2 regions of the Bacillus sp. AFS053548 genome follow, and region 1 is predicted to be linked to the other one. Evidence: a T-box and tRNA genes for the amino acid it is inferred to sense, from the RefSeq annotation. Region 1 holds a T-box; the other holds one or more tRNA genes.
What was found. A T-box is a leader RNA that pairs with one kind of tRNA and senses whether it is charged. The one in region 1 lies ahead of asnS (asparagine--tRNA ligase), so its partner is inferred to be a tRNA-Asn.
Positions count from the first base shown of each region.

Region 1 (7,619 bases):
ATAAAACGACTGAAGCTAATACCTTTTTCATATTGTTTCCCCCTTAGTACATTCCCTAAATGTAAATGTGATTAGATCGGTTTTATGAATGATTCAAAGGTAATAAAGGTATGAGGGCATAAGAAAGCCGATTATTTAAAATTGCTCAATAATCGGCGCCAGAAAAATAAAATTATTCTGATTCTTTAGGAGCTCGAACGACAGATTCGAATTTTCCTTTATGAGTACCGTCACAATATGGTAATTTACTTGACATGCCGCAGCGGCATAATGAGAAAGCTGCTTTTTGCGGATATGTATTCCCTTCAGCATCAACTAACTCAACCGTGCCAGTGACACGTAAAGGACCATTATCTAAAACCTTAATTTGAACATCAGACATATTAATTTTCCTCCTACACATCTTAGAATTATTATATATTACATTTATGTTAAAATAAATGGGGTAATTTAATAAAGTATTAATTTTTAACATGAAATTAGCATGGATTTATTATAAAATGAAAAGGTTGTTTTTTTTTATCCTAAAAAATATTAAAGATAAACTAAGAAAAATTTAAGTTAAGGAGTGACAATTCATGATTCGAATAGCAAAAAAAGAAGATGCCAAACAAATTGTCCCTCTAATTGTACAAGCGATTGAAGATATTGTATTTATGTTAACAGGGACATCATCATACGAACAAGCAACCCCAATTTTAGAATATTATGTTCAATCTGAACAAAATCGACTAAGTTACCATAATTGCTTAGTTAAAGAAATTGAAGGAAAAGTAGTAGGAGTGATTGTAGCCTACCATTCCATGGAACTATCAGTACTTGATCGTGAAATGCTTGAAATAATAAGTCGTAATTTAAATATTCAAAATGTAAAAGTAGATAAGGAAGCAGATGATGAAGATTTTTATATTGATACATTGTCAGTGCATCCAGATTATCAAGGCAAAGGAATTGGAACTGAATTATTAGAAGGATTACTTTCTTTTGCCAAAAACAAAGGGATTTCACGAGTTTCATTAAATGTAGATCAAGACAAACCTTCTGCTCGCCGACTATATGAAAAAGTGGGATTTAAATATGAGAAAGTTAGATTTATTATGAATCATTCATACGATTATTTAGTGTTCCCAATAAATGAAAAAATATTCGAAACAAAAGTCGTTTAAGATGCATCCTTTCGATTGTTTAAGTTAAAATTAAGTTTGAACAATAGGAGGGATACATATGAATTTTTTTACATTTGCAAATCCAACAGAATTAATATTTGGTAAAGATAGTGTACAAAAGTTAAAAGAAAAGGCTGCTAGCTTTGGAAAGAATGTTTTACTTGTATACGGTGGTGGAAGTATTAAGAGAAATGGCCTATACGATCAAATAGTAGGCATTCTTAAAGAAGCTGATAAAACAGTTTATGAACTAAGCGGAGTTGAACCAAATCCGAAATTATCAACAGTTCATAAAGGTATACAAATTTGTAAAGACGAAAATATTGACTTTGTTTTAGCTGTTGGTGGTGGTTCTGTAATCGACTGTACAAAAGCTATCGCAGTTGGAGCGAAATTTGATGGTGAGATTTGGGATGTTATTACTCGTAAAGCATTCCCAACAGATGCATTAAAATTTGGAACAGTATTAACGCTTGCAGCAACGGGTTCAGAAATGAACGCTGGGTCAGTTATTACAAATTGGGAAACAAATGAAAAATTAGGTTGGGGAAGTAAATTTAGTTACCCAACGTTTTCAATTCTAGATCCTCAAAATACGTTTACAGTTCCTCGTGATCAAACAGTTTACGGATCAGTGGATATAATGTCACATGTTATTGAGTCATATTTCCACCATGGAACGAATACAAAAATTCAAGATCGTTTCTGTGAGGGGATTTTAAAAACAGTAATTGAAACTGCTCCAATCGCAGTAGAGAAATTGGATGATTATGAAGCGCGTGAAACGCTATTATATAGTGGTACGATGGCATTAAATGGGATCTTAAGTATGGGTGTCCAAGGTGATTGGGCTACACATAATATTGAACATGCAGTTTCTGCAGTAACAGATATTCCACACGGCGGAGGATTAGCCATTATTTTCCCTCATTGGATGGAATATGTAATGAGCGAAAATGTTGATCGTTTCTGTCAATTTGCAGATAGAGTATTTGATATTAGGCAAGAATCAATGTCAAAAGAAGAATGGGCATTAGCTGGTATTAAAGCTTTACGTACATTCTGGAACCAGATAGGTGCGCCAAGTCGTTTAAGTGAGTACGGTATTACAAAAGAGCAACTACCTGAAATGGCTGCTAAAACGGTTAAATACGGTCCATTCGGTTACTTCAAAAAATTAGATCAAGAAGATGCATTGAAAATTTTAGAGGCAGCTCTTTAAGAATAAAAACTGGACAGAGAAATAACTCTGTCCAGTTTTTATATTGAATGATGGTTAACGCCAATATTATTTAAAAAAGATGAAACAATAGAATAGTAATCATCTTTGTTTTCATTTAAACTCATAGCGTGAGCACCATTTTCAGCAATGAATAGTTCTCTCTTATTTTGATTTTTCGCTTCAAATAATTTAAGTGTATGTGTAAATGGAATATAAGGATCTGGTTTACTATGAACAAATAAAACGGGATTTTTAATATTATGTGTTGCCAGTAAAGGGGAAATATCTTTAATGAAAAATCCATTCCGAAGCTTTAACCAAATGCTAGAAACTGGAAGGATTGCCCATTTAGGAAGTTTATAATCCATTTTCAAACGATATGTAAGCTGTTCCTCAAATGTAGAGAACGCACAGTCTGAAATATAGAAGGCTGCAGAATCCTCAACAAAACCAGCATATTGTAACATTGTGCAAGCTCCCATTGACTCCCCATGAATGCCAAGAACAATCTCACCTTTTAAATCCTTTAAATATTGAACCACAGTTTGTAAGTCATATTTCTCATAATATCCGTAGCTAGTTGTTTGTCCACCTGACTCCCCATGTCGCCTATGATCATAAGTAAGTACATTAAAACCAAGCTTTAAAAATAGCTCAGCATATTTAATAGAGTTATTCTTATTAACCGTTATACCATGTGTAATAATAACCCAATTATTTGTATCAAAGGCCTCAAACAAGTATCCCTTTAATTCATACCCATAACGAGATTGAATAGAAAAGGGTTGTTTTTGAACAGAACGATACAATCCTTCATCAAATCGGAAATTTTCCAACTCGCGCTGATAAATAAACTCAAGTGAATTTGTTTTCATAAACAAAACTTGCTGCGTAAAATAATAGCCAACTCCAATAAAATAAATGAGAAAAAGAACAGCTACAACAAGCCAAATCATCATAATAGAACCATCACTCTCTATCCAAAAAGAATATCAAGAATTGTAGTTAACTCACCACGGGTTTTACCTTCTAAAATTGAAGGATTATAAACCTCAACAAAACCACAATTTAAACAAGAAACAAATAAAAAATGATTATAATCAATATCAAGTAGCTTACTTAAACCTGAACCAGACATTGATACTTCTTTAGTTTTAGCGTGTGTATGTTTACATTTCGAACAAACAAATTTATCCTTTAACAATTCTTCTGCTCTAGCCATAAAAAACCCTCCTTTTTAGTAAAGTGTATCATAGGAAAAAGAAAATTTATTAAATGGATTTTGACAATTAAATCAAAAATGATAAGTTTGAAAATTGATCATTGATCGCTTAATGTTCATAAAAAATCCTCCCATGATATAACAGATTCATGAGTAATGGAGTTTGATTACCCATAAGCTGTCTATGAGGAAGTAAAAAGGGAAGATATACTTTGGACAATCCTTCTTTTTACTAACTGAGTATCTTTGAATGATACAAATATCAGCAAATTTTGTTTTTGTAATAGATATCAAATTATTACAAGGGGAATCGATATGAGCGTTAAATTTTTTTCACTATCGCCAACAGCTTTTCAAGTGTTGAAAGCAGGAGAATCGCATCCTAAAAAAGTAAAGCGAATTGTGTATGGACAAGCAACATGATGCAATGGTGTAGCAACGCTTTATTTTACAGACAATGGGTTAGCCACTGGTAATCCATTGTTAACAGCGATCGACTATGCAGTGGCAAGTGTATATTCTACAAACGTTAATATAAATGCAAGACCGAGAGAAGAATGTCGCTGGAAAAAATGTAATTTGCACTTGTTAAGAATGGTTTTGTAAAGGCTCTAAGTGGGAAATGTTGTGTGTCAAATAGATTCAATTAATTTAAGATGTTTAAAAGTAGAGATTCAAATGAATATATTTTAGGGGACAACTAGACAAGAGATTATAATTTATGATAAATTATACAAGAAAAATTCCTTTAAAAACTACATATTTTAAATCGATGAAAAGGAAAGTAGTTTTTGCTATATTCGATAGCGAGCTAGGGACGGTGGAAGCCTAGTGATGAAGCATGAATGAAGAACACCTTTGAGTTCTAACCGAACGGGATCTCTTAAGTAGGCTTAGACGTTACCAGCACGTTATTAACTGGGATAAGCAGTGTTAGCTTTAAAGTTGGTCATATTATGACAATTTGGGTGGTACCGCGGAAGTTAGTCTTTCGTCCCTTTTATAGGGATAGAAGGCTTTTTTTATTGGAAAATTAACATAAGGAGGCTAATTATGATAAAGACTGTAGTAAAAGATTTATACAGAAATCAAGAAAATTTTAAAGACAAAACCGTTCAAATTTCAGGATGGATTCGAACTCTTCGTGATTCTAAAACAATTGGTTTTATGGAGTTAAACGACGGTACATTCTTTAAGAGTGTACAAATAGTATTTGAGGACAATCTTGATAATTTCAAAGAAATTACGAAGTTACCGATTAGCTCTACTGTTTTAATAGAAGGTGAATTTATTCCAACTCCGGAAATGAAACAACCTTTTGAAATTAAGGCAACAAAAATTGTGATTGAAGGATTATCAGATACAGATTATCCATTACAAAAAAAGAGACATTCTCTTGAATATTTAAGAACAATAGCACATTTACGTCCAAGAACGAATGCATATTCAGCGGTTTTCAGAGTAAGATCACTTGCATCATATGCCATTCATAAATTCTTTCAAGAAAAAGGATATGTTTATGTACATACACCGATTATTACTGGAAGTGACACAGAAGGCGCAGGAGAGATGTTCCGTGTGACTACAATGGATCTGAACCAAGTTCCAAAAGCTGAAGGTGGAAAAGTGGATGACGGCGCGGATTTCTTCGGCAAAGAAACTAACTTAACTGTAAGTGGACAATTAAATGGTGAAGCTTATGCCCTTGCTTTCCGTAATGTGTATACATTTGGTCCGACTTTTAGAGCAGAAAATTCAAATACTGCACGACATGCCGCAGAATTCTGGATGATTGAGCCGGAAGTTGCTTTTGCAGAACTACCAGATATCATGGATCTTGGTGAAGACATGGTTAAGTTTGTAATTAATTACGTATTTGAACATGCACCTGAAGAAATGGACTTCTTTAATAGCTTTATTGATAAAACACTTATTGAAAGATTAAAGAATGCATTAGAATCTGACTTTGGTAGAGTTACTTATACTGAAGCTGTTGAATTATTACAGAACTCTGGTAAAAAGTTTGACTACCCAGTAGAATGGGGAACAGATTTACAAACTGAACATGAACGTTACTTAAGTGAGGAAATTTACAAGCGTCCAGTATACGTAACTGACTATCCGAAAGAAATTAAAGCATTTTATATGAGAGCGAATGAGGATGGCAAAACAGTAGCTGCGACCGACTTATTAGTTCCTGGTATTGGCGAATTAATCGGAGGAAGTCAACGTGAAGAAAGAGAAGACGTCCTTGTAGAGCGAATCAAAGAACTTGGTATGAATGAAGAAGATTACTGGTGGTATCTAGAGCTTAGAAAATACGGCGGTACAAAACATTCTGGTTATGGAATTGGATTTGAGCGACTTGTTATGTATTTAACAGGAATGAAAAACATCCGTGATGTAATACCATTCCCACGTACACCAGGAAATGCAGATTTTTAATATAAAAATGAACAATAGGATGCTGCGGCATCCTATTGTTTTTATGAAGAACCAAAAGAATCTGAGTTTTAGCATTTGAAAAAAGAGAAATAGTAGTTTTATAATAAAAGCAAAGATGAAATACTTCTCTTTCTACTATAAATTAATGATAAAATAATGGAAATGGAAGGTGAAATAAAATGAAAAAAAGAAAACCACAGCAGCCTGTAAAACCGGCGTATGAACAGAAGGAAAAAATATCATTAGGATCATTAATGAATGAAGAAATTCTTCAAAAATTAAAAAATACAAAAAAACAATTGCAAGAAAATGAAACGAAGATAAAGGAGGAAGAAGAAGCACGTATTCGTGAAGAAAAGAGATTACGTGAGAAAAATAAATCATTCGAAGAGTTATTAAACGAGAGCAATATCTCTTGGAAGGACTTTAAATAAGACGCGAAATGACGTCTTATTTTTTTTTTGCATGTGTAAAAAATTAATTTAATCATTTTTTTTATAAGAAATTTCACATTGTGAAATTTTTTGATTGTTCAAAATTTTATAATTTTTTATAGTAAAATTAAGTTAAACAAAAGGTAGTAGGTGGTGTAAATAATTTAAGATCGTGAAATCGTTCTTTTTGAAAGCGCTTTAAAAATTTTCCGAATTCGATTTAAAAAAAATGTTCAAAAAATTACATATCGGAGTGGAGGAATTATTAAATGGGTATTCGTACAGGAGCGCAATATATTGATGGACTAAGATCTAAGAAGCCAGAAGTATGGCTAGGTGGAGAAAAGGTAGAAGATATCGTAAACCATCCAGTTTTCAAACAACCGATTCTAGAGATTGCAAAATTATATGATATGCAGTTCGATCCAGCTTATCAAGACAAAATCACACATATTTGTGAAGAAACTGGTGAGCGAATTTCTAATGCATTTTTAGTGCCTAAGTCATCTGAAGATATTAAAAAGCGTGGAGATTTGTTCGAAGCATATGCAAAGTCAACATTTGGTTTAATGGGAAGAACACCAGATTTCTTGAACATTGTTTTAACTTCAATGGCAAGTAATTCATGGTTTTTAGATAAATATAATCCAGAGTGGTCAAAAAATGTCCAAAATTATTTCAAATTTGTTCGTGATAACGACATCTTCTTAACGCACGCAATTATTAACCCACAAAATGATCGTAGCAAGCCATCTTATGAACAAAAAGATTTATTTACTCATTTAGGTGCTGTTGAAGAAACGGTTGATGGATTAGTCGTTAGAGGGGCTAAAATGCTTGCAACATTAGCACCAATTACAGATGAAGTCATTATTTATTCATTCCCTGGATTCCACGAAGGTGATGAGCGATATGCTTTAGCATTTGCACTTCCGATTGACACGCCGGGATTAAAGATTTTATGTAGAGAGCAAATGCAAGATGGTAAAAGATCATTTTTTGATCATCCATTAGCATCTAGATTCGAAGAAATGGATGCTGTCCTTGTATTTGAAGATGTGTTAATTCCTTGGAATCGTGTATTTATTCATAATAATGTTGAAGCTGCAAATAATCTATATCCAAAAACA
Region 1 covers NZ_NUHI01000006.1:76,822-84,440, forward strand. Annotated here, with positions in the region: gene CN946_RS04150 (processed acidic surface protein) at 1-31, opposite strand, end outside; gene CN946_RS04155 (CDGSH iron-sulfur domain-containing protein) at 173-382, opposite strand; gene CN946_RS04160 (GNAT family N-acetyltransferase) at 579-1,166, shown strand; gene CN946_RS04165 (iron-containing alcohol dehydrogenase) at 1,225-2,388, shown strand; gene CN946_RS04170 (alpha/beta hydrolase) at 2,427-3,347, opposite strand; gene CN946_RS04175 (zinc ribbon domain-containing protein) at 3,365-3,610, opposite strand; T-box leader at 4,374-4,612, shown strand; gene asnS (asparagine--tRNA ligase) at 4,664-6,055, shown strand; gene CN946_RS04190 (YqkE family protein) at 6,235-6,489, shown strand; gene CN946_RS04195 (4-hydroxyphenylacetate 3-hydroxylase family protein) at 6,759-7,619, shown strand, end outside.

Region 2 (7,619 bases), on a different contig from region 1:
AAGTTTTAAATGTAATAAAAAGTTATGAAAATGAAACTGCCTTAAAAGGAATTGATTTAAATATAAAAAAAGGGGAATTAGTTGCTTTATTAGGTCCATCCGGGTCGGGTAAAACAACATTGTTGCGAATAATTGCCGGTTTAGAAAATCCAGATTTGGGTGAAATATTTTTTGAAGATCAGGATGTAGCAAATGTGCAGGTAAAAGAAAGAAATGTAGGATTTGTATTCCAGCATTATGCTTTATTTCAGCACATGACTGTTTTTGAAAATATTGCTTTTGGTTTGAAGGTTAGACCAAGAGCTACACGTCCTTTAAAAAGAAAAATTAATGAGAAAGTGATGGAATTACTATCTTTAGTAAAATTAGAAAGCTTTGCTAATCGATTTCCTTCTCAATTATCTGGTGGACAAAGGCAACGTGTTGCATTAGCAAGGGCATTAGCTGTTGAACCAAGTGTATTATTATTAGATGAACCATTTGGGGCATTAGATGCAAAAGTTCGAAAGGATTTAAGAAGGTGGTTACGTAAACTTCATGATGAGATTCATATTACGAGTATATTTGTAACACATGATCAAGAGGAAGCACTTGAAGTTGCAGATCGAGTTGTCATTATGAATGGAGGGACGATTGAACAAATCGGAACACCTGAAGAAGTTTACCATACGCCAGCAAGTCCGTTTGTTTATGATTTTCTTGGCAAAGTAAATTTATTTCATGGAAGGATCAATAAGGGGAGCTTAATAAGTGGAGGATTAGAAATCCCGTTACCCGAATTAGATGAACAAGAACATAAAGAACATAAAGAGGTTACTGGTTATGTTCGTCCTCATCAAATTACAATCGAAAAATTTGAAACAAATCAAACGTCGATCAGTGCAATCGTAACTCATATTCATGCTGTAGGACCTATCGTATATGTGGAAGTTCTACGGGAAGATACAAATGATTATGTTGAAATTGAACTGATGAATGAATTATTTTACGAACTAAATATTCAACTTGGAGAAAGGGTATTTGTCCGTCCTAATGAATTGAAGGTATTTAGTCCTCAAGATTATTCTATTTGAAAAGATAGGAAAAAATAAAAAGGTTAAGGAGCAGTGTCCTTAACCTTTTTGTTATTATTAACCTTTTGCTGCTTCTAGTTCAGCTAGTTTTTCTTTGGCAATGATATCGATTTCGCGTTTTAGTTCTTCAACCATTGTTGCTTCTGGTACTTTACGTACGATTTCCCCGTGACGGAATAGTAATCCTTCACCACGAGCTCCAGCAATACCGATGTCTGCTTCGCGTGCTTCACCAGGACCGTTTACTGCACATCCAAGTACGGCAACTTTAATTGGTACTTTTAATGTTGAAATGTATTCTTCAACATCATTCGCAATACTAATTAAGTCAATTTCGATTCGACCACATGTTGGGCAAGAAATTAATGTCGCAGCGTTTGAAGATAAACCGAAAGATTTAAGTAATTCTCTTGCAACTTTTACTTCTTCAACTGGATCTGCGCTTAATGAGATACGCATTGTATTTCCGATCCCTTTACTAATGATTGCACCTAAACCAGCGGCACTCTTAACTGTACCAGCAAATAAAGTGCCTGATTCAGTAATACCTAAATGTAAAGGATAATTGAATGCTTTTGAAGCTTTTTCATATGCCTCAATTGCAAGGTTTACATCAGATGCTTTCATCGAAACGATGATGTCATGGAAATCTAAATCTTCAAGGATTTTAATATGATGTAATGCACTTTCAACCATTCCATCAGCAGTTGGGTAACCATATTTCTCTAAGATTCGTTTTTCTAATGAACCAGCATTAACACCGATACGAATTGGAATTCCTTTAGCTTTAGCAGCATTCACTACTGCTTCAACTTTTTCTTTACGACCGATATTACCTGGATTAATTCTTATTTTATCTACTCCGCCTTCAATTGCTTTTAAGGCTAATTTATAATCAAAGTGTATATCTGCAACAAGTGGTATGTTAATTTGTTTTTTAATATCAGCAATTGCATTCGCAGCTCTTTCGTCTGGTACTGCAACTCGAACAATCTGACATCCAGCTTCTTCAAGTCGTTTAATTTCTGCAACTGTTGCTTCAACATCGTGTGTTTTTGTCGTTGTCATACTTTGGATCGAAATTTCATTCGCTCCACCAACAACTACATTACCTACTTTAACTGCACGTGTTTTACTTCTATGTGTAATTTCGTTCACGAGTAACTCGCTCCTTCAAAAATAACTTTATTTCTATTTTGTATAAATCTACATTATCATATTTTCTACATGATTACTCTTTTTATCAACTGGTTCTAAAGAAATATATCACAAATTTTATTTTTGTGAAGAGTAAATTGGGAATTTATATGATTTTCCACTTTGAATTTTAGCAGGTGAAAGTCCATTGTTTAATGCACTAAAATCTTTTGTAATTTGGCTAATTGGCTGGTTAAAATCAGGGTTAAGGTCTTCGATAATTCCTAAAACAGTGTCACCATTTTTAACTTGAATTTTTTCATATTTTAGAAGTGAGGTTGCTTTTGTTTCTGATTTTGTTGCTTTTGCCACTGTAGCTATATGTTTAGTTGGGATTGTCCCTACTTGTAGGTCAAAAAATATTATATATGCAAGCAATAAAGAACCTAGTAAAAAAGCTATTTTTTTCATTAATAATCACTCCTTTTGTAGACTATATGCTTGTCCACAACGAATATTCCTACTAGGAGCTTGGACTAATAAATATTTTAGCAAAAAAAAAGAAGTGTGAAACACACTTCAGTAAACATTATTTTTTAGAAGGTAAATTTTTAATTGTTAATGTGTACATACCAACTGTAATCAAAATAAAAATTAAAGTTTGGAATGGAATATTTATTTTCAATAACCCTAGCAATAAATAGATAACAGTAGGTAGTGTTAAGCTATACGAAACCATTGCAAAGCGTTGTCTAAAAGGCAAGTGCTTAGTCGATTTAAATAAAGCTGTTAAAAACGCTAATAATGTAGCAACTATAAATATGAAGATACAAGAGCCTAAATAAAATAGGGAAAATAATGCGATTAAAAATACTGGAAGAGCTTCTTTAATATTTTTAATAAATTTTGAAACGTCTGCTTTGTTTATTTTTGTAGATTTTAATGAAGGGTAAGGGTAATCTTGCTCTCCTTTATCATTTTTAATAATTACTCTATTTTTTAAAACAACAACAGCAAATTGTTCATTTTTTAATTTTGAAGGTATAACTGTTTCATTTGGATAAAAAGCATATTTATATTCGCCGATATTTCGTTCGAACGGCGTATTATCGTTAATTGATATAGCTCCTTTGTTTAAAGAAATTGACTGAATATTGTCTTTAAGCAAATCAGAAACATTGTTCACCTGAAGCTTCACATTTTTTTCAAATGAAAAGAAACCCGGAAGAGTATATAAAATTGCTAGTAGGAAAAGAAAAAAGATTGTTTTACCGATTTTTTGGAGTCTATATCTTGATATTGTTTTTGGAGAGTATAAACTAAACCAAAATTGTTTAAATATATTCATAAACTCATCCTTTCTTATTTAATGTTATTTCACTTCCCGAAATTTATTATGTAACTTTCGGGCTATTTTGTATATTATAATCTTTTTTTGGTCATTGAATATTAAACTTTAATTAAAATGATAAGAGTAAATAAGAAGAGCAAGACAATGGTTTAAGAATCGTACTTAAGTTTGGCTTTAAATCTCGATAAAACAATTTATTTTCACTAAAAAATAATTAATATAAATTAATAATCAAAAAAATAATAAAAAGTATTGACGTCTAGTTTGAAACATGATAAATTAAATATTGTCTTAAGGACAACACGAATTATTCCGCAGTAGCTCAGTGGTAGAGCACTCGGCTGTTAACCGAGTGGTCGTAGGTTCGAACCCTACCTGCGGAGCCATTTATATAGTTTGGCGGTGTAGCTCAGCTGGCTAGAGCGTACGGTTCATACCCGTGAGGTCGTGGGTTCGACTCCCTCCGCCGCTACCAATATTTTATTATGGAGTAATACCCAAGTCCGGCTGAAGGGATCGGTCTTGAAAACCGACAGGGGTGTAACAGCCCGCGGGGGTTCGAATCCCTCTTACTCCTTAATTAGTGAAAAAGTTTTCAACTTTCATGTTGAAGACTTTTTTCGTTTTTTATATCTTCTATGATCCCCAACGCTTAAATAATTTTCTTCCAAAAATTAATCTTTTTTACTTTCTTTCCCTTTTCTCAAGCATAACTATTGAAATCTTTCGGTATATTTGATAACTTTAAATTGAAATTCACTATTATCTTTGGGAGGAAATAAAAAATGTCAAAATTTGAATTACCACAATTACCTTATGCTTATGATGCATTAGAGCCACACTTTGATAAAGAAACAATGAATATTCACCACACTCGTCACCACAATACATATGTAACAAACTTAAACGCTGCTTTAGAAGGTAAAGAAGTAGCTACTTCTTCAATTGAAGAATTAATTTCAAACTTAGATGCACTTCCAGAAGGTATCCGTACAGCTGTACGTAACAATGGTGGTGGACATGCTAACCATAGCTTATTCTGGACTTTATTAACTCCAGAAGGCACAGGCACTCCAGTTGGTGAAGTTGCTGAAGCAATTAACGCTAAATTCGGTAGCTTAGATGAGTTAAAAGCTGCTTTCACTCAAGCTGCATTAACTCGTTTCGGTTCTGGTTGGGCTTGGTTAGTAGTAAACAATGGTGAGTTAGAAGTGACTAGCACAGCTAACCAAGATTCACCTTTAATGGAAGGTAAAACTCCTATCTTAGGTTTAGATGTATGGGAGCATGCTTACTACTTAAACTACCAAAACAAACGCCCTGATTACGTTGGTGCATTCTGGAATGTAGTAAACTGGGAAAAAGTAGAAGAATTATACCAAGCTGCTAAATAATTTATAAAAAATGAACACTACTTAATTTATTTAAGTAGTGTTTTTTTTTTATGTTTCAAAAAAGGATAAATTTTCATTTACTCGGAAAACTAGTTCATGAGACAAAGGAGAGTTTAATATGAGTAAGTGGAAATTTTTATTAGGTGACGTAGATTTAAATAAAGATTTAGTTCTTTTACTGAGTGTCGGTGGATTGTTTACTTTAGCGACAGCTTTATCTAGTACATTTGTAAATGTTTATTTGTGGAAGCAATCAAATAATTATTTACCAATTGCTTCGTACCAATTTTCGATCGCATTTTTTCAAGCTCTTACATTCGTAATAGCAGGCAGATTAGCTAAAACAATTGATCGAGTTGTCATTTTAAGAGTGGGTATTTCTTTTTTGGCGATATTCTACATAGTCGTTTTACTATTTGAAACGAAGACATTATTAGCAACAATTTTGATTGGAGCGATTTTAGGGGTAGGTAATGGCTGTTACTATTTAGCGTTTAACTTATTAACGTTTGAAGTTACTGAACCTGAAACTAGACAATTTTTTAATGGTTTTTTAGGGCTAATTAATTCGTTCACGGGAATGCTTGGCCCATTTATAGCTGGAGCGATTATTTCTTCAATGATCGGAAATAAAGGTTATCATTTTGTGTTTCTTGCTGCAGTTATTTTATTTATATGTGCAGTAGTCTTAAGTTATTTCTTAGTTAGACGGGAACTTGATAGTGAATTCAATATTAAGCGCGTCATTCAAGAAAGAAAATTAAATGAAAATTGGCGGAAAGTAACTTATGCTAATTTCTTTCAGGGGATTCGTGAAGGGATTTTTATGTTTGTTATTTCAATTTATATTTACTTATCTACGGGAAGTGAATTTGCTCTGGGGAAATACGGATTAATTACATCGTTAATTAGCTTTATTACCTATTATATTGTTACAAGGATTATAAAAGAAAATTTTAGAATGAAAGCTATATTTATTGGTGGTTTTCTATTATTCTGCGCTGTTTTTGTAATCGCTTTTAAAGTTTCGTTTCCTTTATTAATCATTTACGGTGCAATAATTTCTTTGGCATATCCAATCATTTTAGTACCTTACTTATCTTTAACATATGATATAATAGGAAAATCGTATAAGGCCAGGGAATATAGAGTGGAATATATCGTAATACGTGAAGTGTATTTAAATAGCGGTAGAATGTTTTCTATTGCAGTTTTCATTGTATGTACATCACTATTCCAACCAGAACAAGTTATTCCATTATTAATGTGTTTATTTGGTGCAGGACACTTTTTGGTCTATTTCGTAATGAGAAAATTAGAATATAAGCATGCTTAAGTATTGTCACTAAATTGTCAAAAACTTAGCAGTGATTCTTTTTTCCAAATCATTAAAATATTAATATGTAGAATTAGTAATTGTTGAAAAAAGAGGAGAAAAAATGAATAAGCCTAAGAAATATAAAATCACATTACCAACACGACTGAATACACTATTTTTTCTTGTGTTTGTCTTATTTTCTTTTTTAATTCTAAGATTAGGTGTCGTACAAATTGTTAAAGGTGAAGACTATAAATTAGAATTAGAGCGTACAGAAAATATGACCGTCGATCAAGCTGTACCAAGGGGAAAAATTTTAGATCGTAACGGAAAGGTTGTCGTAGATAATACGCCTTTACGTACAATTACGTATACAAGAAAAAAAGGGACAACTTCAGGTGAGTTATTAACAATGGCTACAAAGTTAAAAAGTTATCTTAAGATGCCAACTAATAAAATAACAGAACGAGATCGAAAAGATTATTGGTTATTAACAAATCCTGAAGATGCAAAAAAACTAGTTTCAAAAGAAGAGGATAAAACACTAAAAGCCCAAAATAAAGATGATGACGCTGCTTACAATAAGGCTTACTATAATTTACAGATTGATAAAATTACAGCTGATCATATCAATTCTCTTAGTGCAAATGACTTACAGATACTTGCAATTTACAAGCAAATGAGTGCTGGTTATGCACTAACTCCACAAACAATTAAAAGTGAGGGAGTTACTGAAAAAGAATATGCAACAGTTAGTGAACATTTGGACCAGCTTCCAGGTGTAGATGTAACGACAAATTGGGAAAGAAAATACGTTTATGGTGATACGTTCCGAACAATTTTAGGTAATATTACTTCTGAAAAAGAAGGATTACCTGCTCAAAATGTCGATTATTATTTAGCACGGGGTTATGACCGTAATGATCGTGTAGGAAAAAGTTATATTGAAAAGCAATATGAAGATGTTTTACGTGGTACAAAAGGTAAGGCACAAAATGTTATTGATTCAAATGGAAATGTTGTTGATACGAAAGTGATTACTGAAGGGGAACCTGGAAGTGATTTAGTACTGTCAATTGATATGGAACTTCAAGGTAAAGTTGATTCAATAATTAAAGATAGGCTTTTACAAGCAAAAGCAACGTCAAATGGTCGATATTTGGACAGAGCATTTGTTACAATGATTAACCCGAAAACGGGTGAAATTTTAGCTATGTCTGGAAAGCAAATTGTTAAAGACAAAAAGACAGGCAAAAATAAAGTTGTAGATTACGCAACAGGAAATCTTACTTCATCTTATGAGATGGGTTCAACAGTAAAAGGTGCAACTCTTTTAACTGGTTATC
Region 2 covers NZ_NUHI01000015.1:237,388-245,006, forward strand. Annotated here, with positions in the region: gene CN946_RS09285 (sulfate/molybdate ABC transporter ATP-binding protein) at 1-1,073, shown strand, start outside; gene ispG (flavodoxin-dependent (E)-4-hydroxy-3-methylbut-2-enyl-diphosphate synthase) at 1,131-2,231, opposite strand; gene CN946_RS09295 (hypothetical protein) at 2,349-2,681, opposite strand; gene CN946_RS09300 (DUF1189 domain-containing protein) at 2,800-3,558, opposite strand; tRNA gene CN946_RS09305 (tRNA-Asn) at 3,873-3,947, shown strand; tRNA gene CN946_RS09310 (tRNA-Met) at 3,960-4,036, shown strand; tRNA gene CN946_RS09315 (tRNA-Ser) at 4,049-4,138, shown strand; gene CN946_RS09320 (superoxide dismutase) at 4,347-4,955, shown strand; gene CN946_RS09325 (MFS transporter) at 5,074-6,291, shown strand; gene CN946_RS09330 (peptidoglycan D,D-transpeptidase FtsI family protein) at 6,395-7,619, shown strand, end outside.
Region 2: it encodes a tRNA-Asn, which carries the amino acid that the T-box ahead of asnS (asparagine--tRNA ligase) is inferred to sense. The anticodon was not compared.